3 regions of the Nostoc sp. ChiQUE01b genome follow, and region 2 is predicted to be linked to each of the others. Evidence: riboswitches for the same ligand, from Rfam matches in the RefSeq annotation. Region 2 holds a riboswitch; each other region holds the start of a gene.

Region 1 (6,387 bases), on a different contig from region 2:
TAGGTGGACGTTCCGCAGAAGAGGTTGTGTTTAACAGTATTACCACAGGTGCTTCCAACGATTTGCAACGAGCTACTGACTTGGCAGAACGGATGGTAACAACTTATGGTATGAGCAAAGTCTTAGGGCCACTGGCTTACCAACAAGGACAACAAGCAGCATTTTTGGGTAATGGTGCGCCGAATCCCCGACGGGCGGTGAGTGAAGACACATCCAAAGCCATTGATATCGAAGTCAAGGAAATCGTAGAAACAGCCCACGAACAAGCCCTAGAGATTCTCAGACAGAATCGAGACTTGCTAGAAGCGATCGCTACTCAACTCTTAGAAACAGAGGTTATTGAAGGCGAAAAACTGCACAGTTTATTGAGTCAAGTGAAACCCATAGCTAATTCGTAATTCGTAATTCGTAATTCGTACACAAGAGGAACGCAGAGAATAACTTTGCGTTCCTCTGCGTTAAACCTCTGCGTTCCTACCCTCCGGGAAGGCGTTCGCGTAGCGTCTCGTAGAGAAGCGCCTATGCGTTTTTAATACTCTGGAACTGAAGGATCGATTTCTCGACTCCAAGCGGTAATTCCACCTTTAACATTCGTCCCCACAATCCCGGCATCCTTGAGAATGGCAAGAGCTTTTGCCGATCGCCCACCCATCTTACAATGAGCAATTAAGCGGTGGCCGTTTAATATTTCCTTCACCTTAGCAACGCCATTTCCATTTTCAATGTCTGGTAAGGGCACCAACACTGAACCCGGAATCTTAGCAATGTCGTACTCATGGGGATTGCGGACATCCAGCAGTACAAAATCCTTCGCACCACTATCCAACAACTCTTTCAAATCCTTAACAGTCATTTCTTGACTTTCCATCTGCTGTTTTGCCTCCTCTGCCTTAGCTTGTGGAATCCCGCAGAATTCTTCGTAGTCTATCAGCTTTTCAATCACTGGGCGAATCGGGTTCGGACGCAGCTTTAACTCCCGAAATTTCATATCCAAGGCGTTGTATAGCAGCAATCGCCCGCTGAGAGTGTTGCCTTGTCCCAGAATGATTTTAACAGTTTCGGTTGCTTGGATTAAACCAATAATTCCTGGCAAAATTCCTAGTACGCCACCTTCTGCACAAGAAGGAACCATCCCTGGTGGTGGTGGTTCTGGGAAAAGGTCACGATAATTCGGGCCACCTGCGTAATTAAATACAGTAGCTTGCCCTTCAAAGCGTAAAATTGAACCGTAGACGTTGGGCTTATTCAGCAATACGCAGGCGTCGTTAACTAGATATCTGGTGGGGAAGTTATCAGTACCATCCACTACGATATCGTAAGGTTGAATCAGCTCCAGGGCGTTTTCGGAAGTTAGGCGGGTTTCGTATAAATCAACTTGACAATAGGGGTTAATCTCGTGAATGCGGTTTTTTGCCGATTCAATCTTGGGTTTACCCACCCAGGATGTCCCGTGAATTACTTGGCGTTGCAGATTGGAAGTATCGACAACATCAAAATCGACAATCCCGATGCGTCCAACACCCGCCGCCGCCAAATATAAAAGTAGTGGTGAACCTAATCCACCTGTACCGATACACATTACACTAGCGGCTTTCAGGCGCTTCTGTCCTTCTAGTCCTACTTCCGGTAAAATCAGGTGTCGGGAGTAGCGTTCGTAATCGTCTTTAGTCAACTGGATTTCGTCCAGATTGGGATTGAGCATAGCAGTTATGATGTGGGAAAGCGGAATATTAATCCTATCGAAAAACTGGATCTTATACAGACAGGACTTACGCAAGATGTGGCTGAAAACCTGATTATTGCCTAGCGGTAATTGATGAATTACCGCTACTTTCATTATGTTTTGCGTAAGTCCTAATAGAAATAGGAATCGAAAGACGAATTTTCATCTGTGATAGCAGCGAAAACCGCGATGAGTGACTGTCTTTAAACTAAGCCAGTTATTTTATATTTTCAATTTCCTCTGCTTGAAACTGATGAGTATCATCAAGGCTCCAACTTTTGAGTTCTCCAGCTTTGCCGTTTTGGACGGAAACTATTATATACGAGTATCCCTGCCAAGCGTATAGGCGATCGCATTCTGAGGGTATAGCAGGATGATCTGGATGAGAATGAAAAATGCCGATAATGTTGAGTGAGCGATCACGTGCTTCCCTTTGTGTTTTTAACATAACTTCGGGTGCGATCGTATATTGCCGTCTTTTGCTTTCTGTTATGCCTTCCCCTGGAAACTCAGCCGCCGCTTCTGTATTCCAAGCATTTTCTGTTGGCATGACTTCTACCACAGTTTTGCCCTCATTAGCCAGATAGCCTAAAATTATACCACAGCACTCATCTGGGTAAGTGCTTTCGGCATGGGTGCGGATGGTTTGCAAGTGTTCTTGGCTAAGTTGAATCATGTCTGCGTTTGTAATTGTAGCAACTTCTAATAATTTTTGCTTAGATACAACATTATCGGCGTTGCTGAACCAAAATATGACTTGTAGCTAAAGAGCGGCAGCTGTACTAGTAAAAAATCGCGGCTCAAAATTTAGTAATAGTGATATAGTTACTGCAATCGGTTCTGATGAAGAGCAGCCATCGGACGCAAGGGGGAAAGTTCGGTGCAAATCCGGCGCTGTCCCGCAACTGTAAACCAAAATTAGGTAAGTCAGGATGCCCGCCGGTTAGAATCAATTCGTTTACATAAATCTGCGAGGTACAGATTATGAAAAGAAAACAGGCGTTAGTCAGTCTAACCCTGATGGGAGTTATCAGTTTTTATCTAGTAGTTGGTTTACCCAAACCCGCTTATGCCATGCACATTATGGAAGGTTTTTTACCAGTGCAGTGGGCAATTTTTTGGTGGGTTGTGGCATTACCTTTTTTTCTACTAGGATTGCGTAGTCTGACTCGCATTACCCAAGCTAACCCACAGCTGAAACTACTACTAGGCTTGGCTGGTGCTTTCACTTTCGTGTTGTCAGCGTTAAAAATTCCTTCTGTCACAGGTAGCTGTTCTCATCCTACGGGGACAGGGTTAGGTGCGGTGCTGTTTGGCCCCCTTACTATGTCGGTTTTAGGTAGCTTAGTATTGTTGTTTCAAGCTTTGTTACTAGCGCATGGCGGCTTGACGACGCTGGGTGCAAATGCTTTTTCGATGGCGATCGCTGGGCCATTTGCAGCTTATTGGATATATAATTTAACAATCAAGTTGGGTGGTAAAGAAAAAATTGCGATATTTCTAGCAGCTGCGATCGCAGATTTACTCACCTACATTATCACTTCTATCCAACTCGCCCTAGCTTTTCCTGCACCTGTTGGTGGGTTTATTGCTTCATTTACCAAGTTCGCCGGAATTTTTGCTATCACTCAAGTCCCCTTAGCAATTAGTGAAGGATTGCTAACTGTATTGGTGTGGAACTGGCTGCAATCTTATAATCCTCAAGAATTGGAATTGCTAAAATTAATCAAACGGGAACCCCAAGGAAATGAATCAATCTAAAAAAGGGTTGAGTAACTGGCTGTTGGTAGTAGCTGTATTAGCCTTAGCAGTTGCACCGTTAATATTTGTGCGTGGTGGCGAATTTGCCGGTTCCGATGACAAAGCAGAAAAAGCAATTACTGAAATTCAACCTGGATATAAACCCTGGTTTAAATCATTTTTTGAACCCGCTAGCAAAGAAATAGAAAGCTTATTATTTGCTTCGCAAGCAGCTTTAGGTGCGGGAGTAGTCGGTTATGCAATTGGGTTGTATAAAGGACGTTCTCAACAACAAAAACGTGAAGAATGAGCCTGCAAATAGACACTTTAGCTTACACTAATCGGCTGCGAAGATTGCCACCAGAACATAAACTGATTTTTGCATTTACTACTCTTGCTATTTCCCTTGCAACCCATCCGCTAGTGCAAATTTTGATAACGCTTTGGATGAGTACTTGGACAGTTATTTATGCAAGAATTCCGGCTGGAGTTTATTTTCGGTTGTTAATGTTCACCATAGTTTTTTGTTTGACGAGTTTACCAGCTCTAATGGTGAATGGAGTTGCCATTCCTGATTTACAAAACGTCAAATTAGATTCGTGGTATGGACTAACTCTCGGACACTTCTATATTTATATCAGTCATAGTGGCAGTACCCAAGCATTGGGAATTTTAACTAGAGCATTAGCCTCTGTTTCTTGCTTATATTTTCTCATGTTAACTGTCCCTTTCACGGAAATATTACAAACTCTGCGTTACTTGCGATTTCCAGTCCTGTTAACCGATTTATTATTACTAATGTATCGGTTTATTTTCATTCTGCTGAACACAGCCAGTGAATTATGGACAGCACAAAATTCTCGTGGTGGCTACTGTACTTGGCGTAATGGAATGAAAAGTTTAGCACTACTAATTGGACAACTATTACAGCGAACCTTACAACGATATAATCAGTTCTCTCTCGGATTAGAAGTACGGGGTTTTGTAAGTGAATTTCAAGTTTGGCATCCCAGGCGCTATCGTCCTCAAGTGCGATATATCATCGAAGCCATTTTCGGCTGTGTAGGATTAATAGGATTAGAGTTTTGGCGAAATGCAGGAATATTTACTCGAATTTGAGCAGATACATTACACCTATCCCGGTGCACAACAATCAGCTTTAAATGGTCTAACATTGAAGATTCCATCAGGTCAAAGATGTGCATTAATTGGTCAGAATGGTTGTGGTAAAACGACACTATTTTTATTAGCTAATGGTCTATATAAACCTGATTCTGGCATTGTGCGTTGGTGTGGTGAACCATTAAATTATCATCGAAATTCTCTTGCTAAATTAAGGCAGAAAATCGGTTTAGTATTTCAAGACCCAGAACAACAGTTAGTAGCTTCTACTGTTGAAGAAGATATATCTTATGGCTTGTGTAATTTGGGTTTACCAGAAGCAGAAATTAAAGACCGAGTAGAGCAAGCATTAGTTGAATTTGAACTGACTGTTTTAGCAGAAAGACCAGTGCATCATCTGAGTTTAGGGCAAAAAAAGCGAGTTTCTATAGCTGATGTGATGGTACTACAACCAGAACTGTTGGTGTTAGATGAACCTACTGCCTATTTAGATGTCAAGCAGACTCGAAACTTGATAGCAACTTTGAAAAAAATTCATCGAAATGGAACAACTTTAGTAATGGCAACCCACGATTTAGATTTAGTCTATCGTTGGGCAGATTGGGTTTTTGTCATGGATAAAGGGCAACTGATGCTCGAAGGTAAACCACAAGATGTATTTAACCAGCGCACACTTTTAGAAGAGTTAGAGTTGGGCGTACCATTGATGTATGAGATGTTATTTGATGGGTTATCTGCTGAGTCAGCAGTAGTTAGAGAACGAGTGCGACAACGGATATTAGAGTCATTTCGCAATTTTTCCTAATTATACTCTAAATTGCTTTTTTTCATGAGAGTGATGCAAGAGCGCTAAGTCTTTAGCCGCACACGATATGACCAAAGAAAAAAAGGATACAGAGCAAGTGAATTTATTTATAGAAAAAAATGCAAAGCAACATTAATTCAAGCCCCCGGATTTATCCTGGTCGTGCTTCAATGCGTGAATTTTGAATTTTGAATTCCCCGCAGGGGTTGACTCCTACTCTATTGTTGTGAATCATTATCAGAATCTTCTTGTAGATTCTGTTGTTCCGGCAAGCCACGTATTCGATTCATCTGAGTTAAAGCATATCGTGCTGTTGCTTGCACATCGGCATCTGGGTCTTCTAGCGCATGGCGCAACATCTGACTCATTTGACCCATCATGTCATAAACGCGCGTCAGGTCACGGATGGCATTTTGCCGCACTTGTGGACTTTCATCTTGAATTGAAATTGCTAAAGCACGGTTCATCGGTTTGAGTGTGCGGATGCCAATTTCTGACAAAGCTGCCAAAATTAAGCTACTTTCTTGAGAATCAGCATCAATTATCAGGTCAACCAGATGCTGAATTGCCCGCGAATCTCCCTGCTGACCCAAATCCCAAATAGCCTTACGCCGCTTCGTTGGGTCAGAACTGCGTAAATCTTGAATTAATTCGTCAACGATATTGAGTTTAGCAAGACGGGAAGTTTTTTCTGGTAGCAGTAATTGTGGGGAAAGTGGTGGTGTAGTTGTTTGTAAACTGGTGACAGTTTCCAGTAAAGGTGGTGTAATCAGGTTTTTGTTAGCTTCACTCAAACTTTTAGGCTCCGATATTTCGGACTTTTGCACTTGCTTTACCTTCTGAAACCACCTCAACAGATAAATAAGTGCGCCAGTACATCCTAGAACTCCAATGGCAAATACTAACCACCAGACAAAACCTCTCTCGGATGGTTTGGGATTTGCAGAAGTCGGAGCAATAGAGGTAACTTTTGGAGAGGTAACTATTGGAGAGGTGA
Region 2 (6,387 bases):
TCATGAGGTTTTCATCTGCACCATTCCAAAAATCTATTCCCCAACTTCTAGGGATACCTTCTGCATTAAACCGTCGATAAAATGCAGCACGATTTACTTGACGTTGCTGCCTTAATTCTAAAGGAGTCTTACAATGGGGGCCACCTAAATTCGCCTCAATACATAGGTGCAAATGCCAGCCTTCTGTAACTACTGTGAGATATCCATCATAGAGGATACAAATTTTAGGTGGAGCATTAAATTCTAATTCTAATACACCTCCTTGAACAATATGCCCTACCCCTACCTGCTGCCAATTTTGCTGAAATAGAGTGTAAAGTAGCGACGACAAAACATCGGTACTAGAATCAAAATGTTCATATTCAATAGACCCCTCAGTAGATAAAGCCTCAATCACAACCTTATTTACTGGAGTTACCCAACAATTAAATTCAGTCATTCAAAACTCCTCTCTGCGTAAAAAAACTCTTGACTTCAAAACGTAGAACTCAACCCAACTTGAAAAACTCTCCCCCCATCAGGATAACCAGGAAATAATTGGTATCTCTGGTTAAAGATATTATCTAGACTGCCTGTTAATATTAAGTTATCACTGAGAGAAACCCGCATTTTGAAATCAAAAGTAGTATAACCAGACAAAGATTCTGTATTAGTATTGTTTATGGGATATGCACCCAAAGAATGCATCAGTATTCCAGCATATAAACCTTGAGAAGTTTCATAAGAAAGTCCTGCATTTAAACTATCTGCACCTGCGAATCGTAATTCTTTATCAACTTCAACAGAATTTGTACTTTTCAAAATCCGGGGATCATTTGCTGTATAATTAACAAAGGCGTAGATATTCTTCGCTAACTGCAAATTTAAAACTGCTTCGATTCCCGTAGTACGAATCTTACCAATATTTTCATAAGTAGCTACCGGAACAGCAAAGTTATAGGCGATTAAATCTGATATTGTGTTGTTAAAATAGGTCAAGCGCAATAAACCAAAATCGCCTAATTTTTGGTCAATTCCAATATCATAACTATCACCTTTCTCTGGACGGAGATTAGGATTCCCAACGTAACTACCACCATTGGCATATAAGCTGAAAAGATTCGGCGCACGGAAATTTTTGATATAATTAGCTCTGAGAGTGGTAGTATCTGTAAGTGCAAATTTTACTCCTATACTTGGTGATGTGAAAGAGCCATTTGTCAAGCTGCTAAAATCCTGGCGTAAACCTAAGTTGGCAGTCAAACTAGGGGTAAAGCTAATTTCATATCTAGCAAATACTGCCCCTTGACTAATACTATCGTCGTAAGTGACTGTTTTTGTATTAGCAGAAAAGTTGAATGTACTGTTAGTAGCTGATACATTGCGGTAATCAAAGCCATAAACTAGGGCTTGATTATTAGCAAATTTCCAACTGTGTTGTGTTTGCAATCCATAAGAAGTTTGCCCGTTATCATATCGTGCTTGGGATGAGTTGCGACTATCATAGCGAGTGTTAAAGAAATCTGCGTAAACTCTGGCTGTTAGCAGTGAATCATCCCCACCTCCTAATTTTGAGTTCCAGGTTAAATCAGTGAGTACTTGGTCTGTGTATTTGCGATCGCTATCCGTCAACGAGTTAAAATAGCCTTGACCATATAATGGTTCAGGAATGGGGACTCCTCCTGGTACTCCTTGGTCTTTACCTAAATATAGAGTTGAGAGGGTTAGAGTATCGCGCTTTCCTAAATTCGCCTCCAGCTTGACATTAAAGTTATTGTAGAGAACATCATTATTTTCCCTAGTTCCCTTGAAATTCGCTTCTGGGATAGAAAAAGGATAGTTATTTTCGGCTTCGGTACGGTTGTAACCTACAACCCAACCAATATTGCCGACTTTCCCACTATTACTGATAGTCTGTTGATTTAGTCCATACGCGCCAACGGTGACTCCTGCTTGTGTCGTCACTTTTTCTGTAGGACGACGAGTGATAATATTAATCACTCCCCCAATTGCATCGGAACCATAAAGGGTAGAACCACCACCTGGTAATACTTCGACTCTTTCAACGATATTGGTGGTAAATTCTGAAAGGTCAAAACCACCAGAACCCAAATCGTTAATTGGTCTACCATCAAGCAAAATCAAGACTTGTGCAGAGTTAGAACCTCGGATAAATTGACCACTTAAGGCGCTCACTTCTGTGCCAACTGTACCATCAGGTAAGATACCTGTCAGAAATTTTAGTGCTTCTCTGACAGTTCTAGCACCCTGCGCTTCCATCTCTTCACCCGTAATTACGTAAACCGGACGGGTGGAATCTTTCACTGTCCCCTCGCGGCGAAAGGGTGAGTAAACGGGTTCATTCAATAACTTGTCGATGACTGTTAATTCAATATCTGGTTCTTCCGTGGATGCTGGAGTCTTCTCAGGTGTTATTTGTGCAACTGGTTGTAAGTCTGTTGCAGAACCTTCATACTTTGGAAACTCAGATATTTGTGGAACTTGATTAGCGATTGCTACGCATTCTCCAGATACCATTGCATAAATTGTGGTAAAAACGAAGATTTTTGAGAAAAATTCACAATAAGTAACTATACGGGAAGTGGACATGAAACTCCTCGTTTTCAGTAAATGCAAGTATTTATTTGTGCTATGAGTTTTTAAGATTTAGGCTTCAACTAGCTTGCTGAAATGCATTGCTATACCTAAATCATGGTGGATACTATTTGGATAGCAAAAAAGATTTTATGGTATTCCTTATGGATACCCAAATTCTTATAGAACAACCCAAAATTGAATGTTGTTACTAACAGCGAAGCGAATTAGTAAAACTTGCAAAGGGTACTGTGTTAAAACAGTATCTATACCCATGAAATTTATTAATCAAATGTATCATCTGTGCCTCGCAGATAAATATTTTGTGTCTAGAGTGAGTCGGCGGGCATTCTGACTAAGAGACACGTTCTATTCGTCTCATTACAGCTGCGGGACAGCGCCGGATTTACACCGAACTTTCCCCCTTGCGCCTGATGGCTGCTCCCCATCAGAACCGACAGTTATGTGTCACATTACCATAGTTATTGTGTATATGTAAATTCAGTCGATAACAATTTTGATTCTCTATATCACTTACTGGATATGGAATTATACTTGTGCTACAGATAACACGCATAAAGTAAATCTCCTAACTGCTAGTAAAGGGGACTTTGGGGACATTGTAGATTTAATTTCGTCAGGTGTATTACATTCCTAACGTACTTTTGTGGAGGCTATAAAACAGAAGTTTTGCATTTGCTTTAATCTACATTCCTTGAGGTAACTGAGTTAATTTTGGTTGGTCTAAGTATGTATATACCAACTGAGAAACTTGACGAACAAAATCCCTACCTCTAGTGTTATATCCAGCAGGAATAATGAGATTTTATTAATGATTTTTTACACTAACTCCAAAACATTCATTAATTACAAACACATGAAAATTTGGTAAATAGATAAAATCTTTTTACCCACTATTGGGATAAGTAATTTTGAAGTTTTTAAGACTGGGATTTTTGAGTCTTGAATTGTGCTATTAAAGCTCTATACATCTCAATTTGCAGAAAGCTAATTTTTGATTTTGGATGAGTCTCATTTTGTTTTTGCTCCTATTGAGAGGGTGTGCTGAGGTTGGAATTCTGTCCATTCTTTGCATACAGTTTGGTAACATTGGGGTGGTGTGATTGGTAATTTAGTTAAATAGAAAAACCCAGCTTGATGACCGTACTCCAACAAAAATACAACATCTTCTAGGGGATTATACTTATCTACAGCTTCGAGAATATGAGCATTCATGAAGTGTTTTTGTAACAGTACGGTATCAGGTGCTGCTAACCAAGCATTTAAGAAAGCTGCAAGATTTTTACGCGGGATAAAATGCGCTTTAAATGTTTCGCCAGCCATACTTAAATGCGGAGAATTGGTACTGCAAATTACGACACCACGTTCTCCCCCTAAATAACCGATCCAAGCGTTGTAACCAATTGCTAATATATTGGTGGCGATAAAAGCTTGTTGCCAATCTTGGGTGTTTATTTCTGGGGTCATTTCGATTAAACTCCTTTTGATAACTGCCAGAGTTGAATTTCATAACATAAATAGCTCTCAAAAATTGCACGTGCTGCTAATCCCTCGACAACTAACTTTTCTAGCCAGCGCTTAAATGCCCAACGACCGAGTGAGTATAATGGAGGGACAGCGATCGCCACAACATCAGCAATATATTTAACTGTAGTCAGCCCAAAAGTACGGAAGTTATCAACACACAAGTCAATCGTTGGTGCAACTTGAGTGGAGATGTCCTCAGTCTTTATTAACTTGAATCCAGACTGTGACAACGCCGCTTGGAGTTCGCTGGCGACATGACAATTAGAAAAAATACCTTCTTGGTATTCGGCATCGAAACGCATCATGTCTGCAAGCAGCAGATAGCCACCACTATCCAGTAAACGAGCCGCACCTTGAGCTAAATCGAGAGCAGCAATATATTGGCTGCTTTCACTGAACAGAATTAAGTCATAGGAGTATGATTTGTGAAAATCTTCAAATCTCGTTAAGTAAAAAGGTACTTGACCGTTGGTATTTTGAATAAATCTCTCTTGCTGGAGTGCGTCGGGTGCTAATCCCTCAACACTGAAACCGCGTGAGCATAAATATGTCGCATTACCACCAATCCCGCAGCCTACGTCTAGCACAGTTTTTATACCTTCTGGGATAAAACTCAAAAGTTTCGCTGTATATGCAGCTTGCGCCACACGCAGGCGAGTTAGAGTTAATTCTTCACCCACAGTAGGTAGTGGTTCCCAATACCCGTAATGGAGATAGTCGGAATTTGTAAGTCCCATGTAATAATCTATCGCTGCGTTTTGGTAGCGAGTTGCTTTGGAAATCTTGCTTGATTTTGGCTTGAGCATTGAGGAATAAAGTAAGTATTAGGGCATTAGGCTTGGTTTAAATTCTGACCATCGCTTGCAAACTTGTTCGTAGCAATCGGGTGGAGTAATTTTTAGTTGGTGTAAAAAATTAACCTCAATCTGAGGTTCAGCCTTTAGCACCAGAAGAATATCTTGATGAGGATTGTATGTTGCGATCGCTGGGAAAATTGATGAAATCATGGATGAACAGATTGATTGTGATATAAATCCGCCATCCTGAAACGAACGCAAGTAAAACCTAATCAGATCACAGGGGAGAAATTGGAGAGTGAAGGGAACTGTATCAAGACTTGTATTTGTAGGGTGAGTAACTTTAGTATCTACATCACAAATAACAACTCCCCGCCCAAATAATTGAAATCCTTTCCATCCTGTGTAACCGATTACCAATATATTGTTATGGATAAAGCTGTTTTGCCAGTAACCGAAATTTCCTTGCCAAACACTATTAGATGGTCGCATTGACTTCCTCCCCCAACACAATTGATTCAATGCGAACCTGCTCAAGCTCTCGTCCAATCAATACTAATCGCGTTTGACGGGGTTCGTGGGGTTGCCAAGTCCGATCGTAAAAGTAGTCAAATCGATTACCAACACCCTGTAATACTAGACGCATGGCTTTGTTCGGAACTGCTACAAATCCCTTAATTCGATAAATTTCTTGCTGTTGCACCAATGTTTGCAAGCGTTTGACTAAGACAGACGGCTCAAATGCTTGGTCTAGCAGTAGTTGCACTGCATTAATCCCTTCATCATGTTCGTGTTCAGCTTCGTTGTCGTGGTGACTGGGACGACTATCTAAGTTATCTTCTACCGCAGCGTTGAAACCGAGTAACAAATTGCTACTGATTTTACCGTCCTGGCAAGGAATGACTTTTACACCAGGGGATAAGTTCTGCTTTAGCCATTCTTGCACCCTAACTTGCGTTTTTTCATCAACGCGATCGCTCTTGGTAAGTAATACTAGGTCAGCACAAGCCAGCTGATCTTCAAACAGTTCCTCAATGGGTGTTTCGTGTTCTAGACTAGAGTCGGCTTGTCTCTGTGCTAAGAGGGCTGCTAAATCGCCTACATATTGATTAGTTGCCAATGCTTCACAGTCCACCACAGTAATTACGCTGTCCACTGTCGCGCCTGTGCGAATTTCCGGCCAGCGAAATGCTTGTACCAATGGTTTTGGTAGTGCTAGTCCAGAGGTTTCAATCAACATACAATCAAGGCTGGCGCGTCGCTTCAGTAATTCTTGCATTGCTGGGAGGAATTCTTCTTGCACCGTACAGCACAGACAACCGTTGGTGAGTTCAACAATATTACTGTTGGCGTCTTCTTCATCGTCACAAACTCGGCAGTCACGCAAAAGTTCGCCATCAATTCCGATTTCTCCAAATTCATTCACCAAAACAGCAATGCGTCGTCCCTCATTGTTTTGCAGTAAATG
Region 3 (6,387 bases), on a different contig from region 2:
CAAAGGTAAAAAAGTAGTTTTTCAAAAGGGTTCTGCTTCCCATTACTTATTAATAAAAGCTTTGGAAGAGGCGGGTTTAAAATATAGTGATATTCAAGCCATTAGTCTCCCACCTTCAGAAGCTCGTGATGCTTTTATTCAAGGAAAAATTGATGCCTGGGTAACTTGGGACCCTTATTTAGCCGTGGCCCAAAAAAAAGCAAATGCTCGTGTTTTGAGAGATGCTAGTGGCATTTCTACTCAGGGCGGATATTACATGGCTGCGCGAAAATTTGCCACAGAAAATCCGAAATTAGTGCGATTAGTTCTTGAGGAGGTAGATAACACAGGTCAATGGAGTGAGAAAAACCGATCAGAAGTTGTAAAACTGATTATTCCTCATCTCAAAATTGATGAAGATATTTTAACAACAATGGTTGAAAGGCGAACTTACGGGTTAAGACCAATTACACCTGAAATTATGGAAAAGCAACAGAAAATTGCAGATTTGTTTGCCAAAGAAAAAGTGATACCTAAGCCAATTAATATTAAAGAAGCGATGCTGACTAGCGAACAATACGCAGCTATAACACCGGAAACCATTAGCCAGAAATAGCGCCAGGAGATAGTAAAATGGAAGTTTTTTGGTATTTGCCGACACAGGGAGATGAGCGTTATTTAGGTACTACAATCGGCAGGCGACCAGCCACTTATCCCTATATGCAGCAAATCGCCCAAGCTGTTGATAAATTGGGCTATGGCGGGATGTTGATTGGTACTGGACAAAAACAGGATACCTGGATTGTAGCTACTTCGTTAATTTCAGTTACAGAACGCTTGCGGTTTCTTGTGGCCTTTCGTCCGGCAATTATGTCGCCTTCTTTGGCAGTGAGAATGGCTGCGACTTTTGACCAGATTTCTAATGGTCGAATTATTCTGAATGTTGTCACTGGTGGCGACACAAAAGAACTTGCAAAAGATGGGATTTTCTTAGATCACGATCAGCGTTATGAACTCACGGATGAGTTTTTGACAATTTGGCGATCGCTCATGCAAGGTGAAGAAGTAACCTATAGTGGTCGCCACTTGCAAGTTCAAGGCGCAAAACTACAATTTCCTCCCGTACAAAAGCCTTACCCTACCTTATATTTTGGTGGTTCTTCAGATGCTGCTCTCCAAGTTGCTGCTAAACACATTGATGTGTATTTAACTTGGGGTGAACCACCAGCTCAAGTTGCCCAAAAGATTGCAAAGGTACGCCGATTAGCAGCAGAACAAGGTAGAACGGTACGCTTTGGGATTCGGATGCATGTCATAGTCCGCGAAACTACGCAAAAAGCTTGGGATGCAGCTAATGAACTGATTCAGTATGTCGATGATGAAACCATAGCTGCTGCACATCGGCGGTTTGCTGAGTCAGAATCAGAAGGACAACGCCGCATGAGCCAACTACACAATGGTAATCGCAAAAACTTAGAAATTAGCCCCAACTTATGGGCAGGTGTTGGCTTAGTACGTGGAGGTGCTGGGACTGCCTTAGTTGGAGATCCAGACACAGTTGCAACGCGGATGCTGGAATATGCCGATTTAGGAATTGATACTTTCGTTTTCTCAGGGTATCCCCATCTCGAAGAAGCTTATCGAGTCGCAGAATTATTATTTCCCAGGTTGCCATTACAAACTCCAGCGATCGCATTACCGCAGCAGGTTGCAAGTACATTCAGTGAATTTGTTACCAAAAGAGATTTACTCAAACCACAGCCTGTGTAAGTAATTCAATTCGATCGGTAGTGGATAAACTCAGTTAAAATTTCTGGCTATAGTAATGTAAGATGATTATCTGGATGATGTCTGGTTGATATCTATAACCTAAACAAAGTCTAAATTACCTGAGAGTTGGGAAACTCCGGTGAAATTCCGGGACTGTGCCGCAGCTGTGATGGGATTACCCAAGTCAGAATGCCAACTCTTAGGATGTCCTCAAGACACACTCACCGTCTACTCCCTGCGTTGCACGGGGAAGGAGTTTTAAGTTTGGTTTCTGGATTTGCCACTTGTCCTGGCTTGTTTTATGCTACTCCCGCCGCAGATGGTATATTATCTCGTGTTAGAATACCAGGTGGAATAATTAGTAGTGAGCAATGCCGTGCGATCGCAGATATAGCAGAACAGCACGGTGGCGGCTATATAGATGTGACTAATCGAGCTAACCTACAAGTTCGTGAAATCAGCACGGGGATAAATGCTGAGGTTTTGAAACACCTACAGGATATGGGATTAGGTTCTCGCAATCCTGTTGTAGACCAAATCCGCAATATTATGACCAGTCCAACTGCTGGTATCGACCCGCTAGAATTAATCGACACTCGCCCTTTTGTCCAAGGTTGGGATGATTATATTGCTGCACATCCGGCACTTTCGGGACTGTCAGCCAAATTTAGCGTTTGCTTTGATGGTGGTGGGATAATTCAGGTGGGCGATCGGTTGAATGATATCGCCTTTGCAGCTGTCTTAGTTAACGATAATGTTTACTTTCGTCTCTATCTGAGTGTCGGCGAGAAGGGTCAACCGCCGAGTGATACGGGAATTTTGTTACCACCAGAGGAATGTTTGTCGGTCTTAGTAGCTTTGGCGGATGTCTATCTAGCTTATAGTCGTCATACTACGAGTAAGCGGGGGCCACGTTTGAGAGAATTATTGAATACTTTGGGTTGTGAAAATTATCTCCAAGAAGTTGAGCAACATCTACCTTTCCGTCTTTTGTACAGTGAAATAAGAAAAGACCCACTCCCCCAGCAAGGCAAGGGAGAGAAATATCAGCATATTGGCATCCATCCCCAACGTCAGCAAGGCTTATTTTACATTGGTGTCGTCTTGCCCCTTGGCCGATTGGAGAGTAGACAGATGCGGGGTTTAGCAGATTTAGCAGCAAAATACGGTAGTGGAACTCTCAGGCTAACTCCTTGGCAAAATTTGCTCCTTACAGATATTCCTCAGCAATGGGTTGCTGATGTCCAAAGTGAAATTGCTTTATTAGAATTAGATTCCTCTGCAACCAACATCAAGGGTGGATTAGTTGCCTGTTCTGGAAAAAAGGGTTGCGCCGCTTCTGCTACGGATACCAAAAGTCATGCTTTGGCATTGGCAGAGTATCTTGAAACTCGCGTTACTCTCGATTACCCAGTTAATATTCACTTCACTGGCTGCGAAAAATCTTGTGCCCAACATAGCAAGAGTGATATTACTCTGCTTGGTGTCAGCATTAAGGCTGAAAATAGAACTGTGGAAGGCTATCACGTTTATGTTGGTGACAGCAAACAGAAATTCGGACGCGAACTATATCAATATGTAACTTTTGCCGAACTACCTGCATTAATAGAGCGGATGCTATATGTATATAAAATTCAACGCTTAAATTCTGATGAGTCCTTTGGGAAATTTGCTAATCGATTTGCACTGGCACAATTACAGCAATTATTTAATATAATCCCTCAATCAATTGTGAACAACAAGATTGCCACCTTTTTAGAGAAGTCGGCAATCTGAGCCTGTTGATTTTTATATGTCAATCCAAAATTTAAAATCCTAAATTTAATGCCCGACTATATCCGAGATGCCAACGAAATTTACCGTAATTCTTTTGCAATCATCCGGTCAGAAGCAAACCTAGATGTGCTACCACCAGATGTAGCAAAAGTTGCTGTACGTCTCATTCATGCCTGTGGAATGACGGATATTGTCACTGACTTGGGATATTCACCAACAGCAGTACAATCCGCAAGGGCAGCACTGGCAGCAGGAGCGCCAATTCTGTGCGATTGCCGAATGGTTGCCGATGGTGTCACCAAACGGCGGTTGTCTGCAAACAATCAAGTTATCTGTACCCTCAACGAGCCAGAAATACCAGAACTTGCCCAGAGTATGGGTACTACAAGGTCGGCGGCAGCTCTTGAATTATGGCGATCGCACCTAGAAAGCTCAGTAATCGCAATTGGCAATGCGCCCACCGCCCTGTTCAGACTGTTAGAAATGCTCGATGCAGGAGCGCCCAAGCCTGCGATTATCTTGGGCTTTCCAGTGGGGTTTGTCGGTGCAGCAGAATCGAAAGCAGCATTGGCAGCAGACAGCAGGAATGTACCATTTTTGACATTACACGGTCGGCGCGGTGGAAGTGCGATCGCAGCAGCAGCAGTTAACGCCTTGGCAACGGAGGAAGAATGAATATGCAACCCAAAGGTCGTCTTTATGGAATTGGTGTCGGCCCAGGCGATCCAGAACTATTGACCCTCAAAGCGCTGCGGCTATTACGTGCGGCTCCTGTGGTAGCCTATCAATCAGCAATAGATAAAGAAAGTATCGCTAGAGCGATCGTAGCTCAGTATCTTCCTGGCAATCAAATCGAGGTGCTATTTCACCTCCCCCGCGCCTTGGAACCAGAAAAGGCTAAGTCTATTTATGACAAGGAAATTGAACCAATAGCCGACCATTTAGCAGCAGGTCGAGATGTCGTAGTGCTGTGTGAGGGAGATCCATTTTTCTATGGCTCGTTTATGTACCTGTTCACGCGGTTATCTGACCAGTACCAAACAGAAGTTGTCCCTGGAGTTTCCTCACTGATGGCTTGTCCGGTAGCCTTGGGTGTACCTTTCACCTACTACACCGATATTCTTACAGTCCTACCCGCTCCACTGCCAGCAGAAGAACTGACTACACATCTGCTGATGACCGATGCAGCAGCAATTATGAAACTAGGTCGTCATTTTACCAAAGTGCGGGATATCCTGCATAAATTAGGGCTAGCATCACGGGCAAGATATATTGAGCGAGCATCAACGTCACAGCAACGCATTTTACCCCTAGATGAAGTCGATCCAGCCGAAGTACCCTATTTCTCGATGATTGTGATTCCAACTAAGAATCGACTATAAAATAATTCGTAATTCGTAATGACTTTACCATAAAGAAATACTTCAAAAAAAGTTGATGGCTCCTAATAGCACCTTCACTCCTGATACGATCGCTGCTGGCTTTCATGCTCTGTCTGACCCCCTACGGATTAAAGTATTAGAACTTCTACGCTCTCAAGAACTATGCGTGTGTGACCTGTGCGACCACCTGGGAACTACTCAGTCCAAACTGTCTTTTCACCTCAAAACCCTGAAAGAAGCGGGTTTAGTTCGCGCTCGTCAAGAAGGACGCTGGATTTACTACAGCCTCAATCTGCCCCAATTTGTTGCTTTAGAGCAGTATCTAGCAGAATTCCGCCGCTTTAGCCCCATATTACCTATTCGTCCCCCTTGCGAGACTTAAAAATCTATCAATTTTTTTTGTAATGTTTTATTTACTTTTAGATATATACTTATTGACAAATCAATTTTTTTTGAAATGATAGATATATTCTTGATATAACTCAACGAATTTTAGATTTTAAATTTTGGATTATTCAATCCAAAATTTCTGCTCGAAGCTCCTGCATTAATGTAGGGGGCTAATTGTAATGAACAAAAAGACTTCAAAACGCCTCTCCTTTATTGACCGCTTCCTGACTTTGTGGATTTTCTTAGCAATGGCGATCGGTGTTGGACTGGGCTATTTCTTTCCTGGAGTAGAAGCCTTTGTCAACCAGTTCCAAGTAGGAACAACCAATATACCAATTGCTATCGGGTTAATTTTGATGATGTATCCGCCTTTAGCAAAAGTGCGATACGAAGAGTTAGGGGATGTATTTCGCAATGGAAAAATTCTTGGTGCGTCACTAATTCAGAATTGGCTCATTGGGCCAATTTTGATGTTTGCTCTGGCGACTGTCTTCTTACATGATTATCCAGAATACATGACGGGATTGATTCTGATTGGATTAGCCCGTTGTATTGCAATGGTAGTTGTGTGGAGTGATTTGGCACGAGGCAATACAGAATACACGGCTGGGTTGGTTGCCTTCAATAGTATCTTTCAAGTTATCTTTTATAGTCCTTATGCATGGTTTTTCATGACTATACTGCCGCCACTATTTGGGTTACAAAGCAGTGTTGTTAATGTCAGCATTGCCGAAATTGCCAAAAGTGTGTTTATCTATCTTGGTATTCCCTTTTTAGCTGGATTTTTCACTCGTTTCTTCCTAGTAAAGGTGAAAAGTAAGCAGTGGTATCATGAGAAATTTGTGACTAAAATTAGCCCGATCACGCTGATTGCTCTGTTATTTACGATCGTGGTTATGTTCAGCTTGAAAGGGAATTTGATTATTCAGATTCCCTTAGATGTGGTGAAGATTGCAATTCCCCTGATCGTCTACTTCGTCATCATGTTTCTGGTTAGTTTTTACATGGCTTGGCAGATTAAAACAGACTATTCTAGAGCCGCAAGTGTAGCGTTTACAGCCGCCGGAAATAATTTTGAACTAGCGATCGC

The links. Region 2 has a riboswitch for cobalamin ahead of RMY63_RS22895 (TonB-dependent receptor). Riboswitches for the same ligand answer to the same signal wherever they lie in the genome.
Region 1: it holds a riboswitch for cobalamin, as region 2 does, so the genes downstream of both, RMY63_RS05045 (energy-coupling factor ABC transporter permease) here and RMY63_RS22895 (TonB-dependent receptor) in region 2, are expected to answer to the same signal.
Region 3: it holds a riboswitch for cobalamin, as region 2 does, so the genes downstream of both, cobG (precorrin-3B synthase) here and RMY63_RS22895 (TonB-dependent receptor) in region 2, are expected to answer to the same signal.

Annotation. Positions count from the first base shown of each region.
Region 1 is NZ_JAVRBM010000005.1:26,199-32,585, reverse strand. Features, by position in the region: gene ftsH4 (ATP-dependent zinc metalloprotease FtsH4) at 1-398, shown strand, start outside; gene moeB (molybdopterin-synthase adenylyltransferase MoeB) at 530-1,702, opposite strand; gene RMY63_RS05050 (M67 family metallopeptidase) at 1,941-2,399, opposite strand; cobalamin riboswitch at 2,542-2,682, shown strand; gene RMY63_RS05045 (energy-coupling factor ABC transporter permease) at 2,708-3,484, shown strand; gene RMY63_RS05040 (energy-coupling factor ABC transporter substrate-binding protein) at 3,471-3,773, shown strand; gene cbiQ (cobalt ECF transporter T component CbiQ) at 3,770-4,582, shown strand; gene RMY63_RS05030 (ABC transporter ATP-binding protein) at 4,557-5,390, shown strand; gene RMY63_RS05025 (peptidoglycan-binding protein) at 5,609-6,387, opposite strand, start outside.
Region 2 is NZ_JAVRBM010000037.1:44,099-50,485, reverse strand. Features, by position in the region: gene RMY63_RS22900 ((2Fe-2S) ferredoxin domain-containing protein) at 1-439, opposite strand, end outside; gene RMY63_RS22895 (TonB-dependent receptor) at 475-2,517, opposite strand; cobalamin riboswitch at 2,898-3,048, opposite strand; gene RMY63_RS22890 (hypothetical protein) at 3,607-4,062, opposite strand; gene RMY63_RS22885 (methyltransferase domain-containing protein) at 4,068-4,928, opposite strand; gene RMY63_RS22880 (hypothetical protein) at 4,947-5,411, opposite strand; gene cobW (cobalamin biosynthesis protein CobW) at 5,398-6,387, opposite strand, start outside.
Region 3 is NZ_JAVRBM010000015.1:109,430-115,816, reverse strand. Features, by position in the region: gene RMY63_RS12870 (sulfonate ABC transporter substrate-binding protein) at 1-595, shown strand, start outside; gene ssuD (FMNH2-dependent alkanesulfonate monooxygenase) at 613-1,749, shown strand; cobalamin riboswitch at 1,839-1,965, shown strand; gene cobG (precorrin-3B synthase) at 1,954-3,525, shown strand; gene RMY63_RS12855 (precorrin-8X methylmutase) at 3,574-4,200, shown strand; gene RMY63_RS12850 (precorrin-2 C(20)-methyltransferase) at 4,203-4,907, shown strand; gene RMY63_RS12845 (metalloregulator ArsR/SmtB family transcription factor) at 4,963-5,289, shown strand; gene arsB (ACR3 family arsenite efflux transporter) at 5,477-6,387, shown strand, end outside.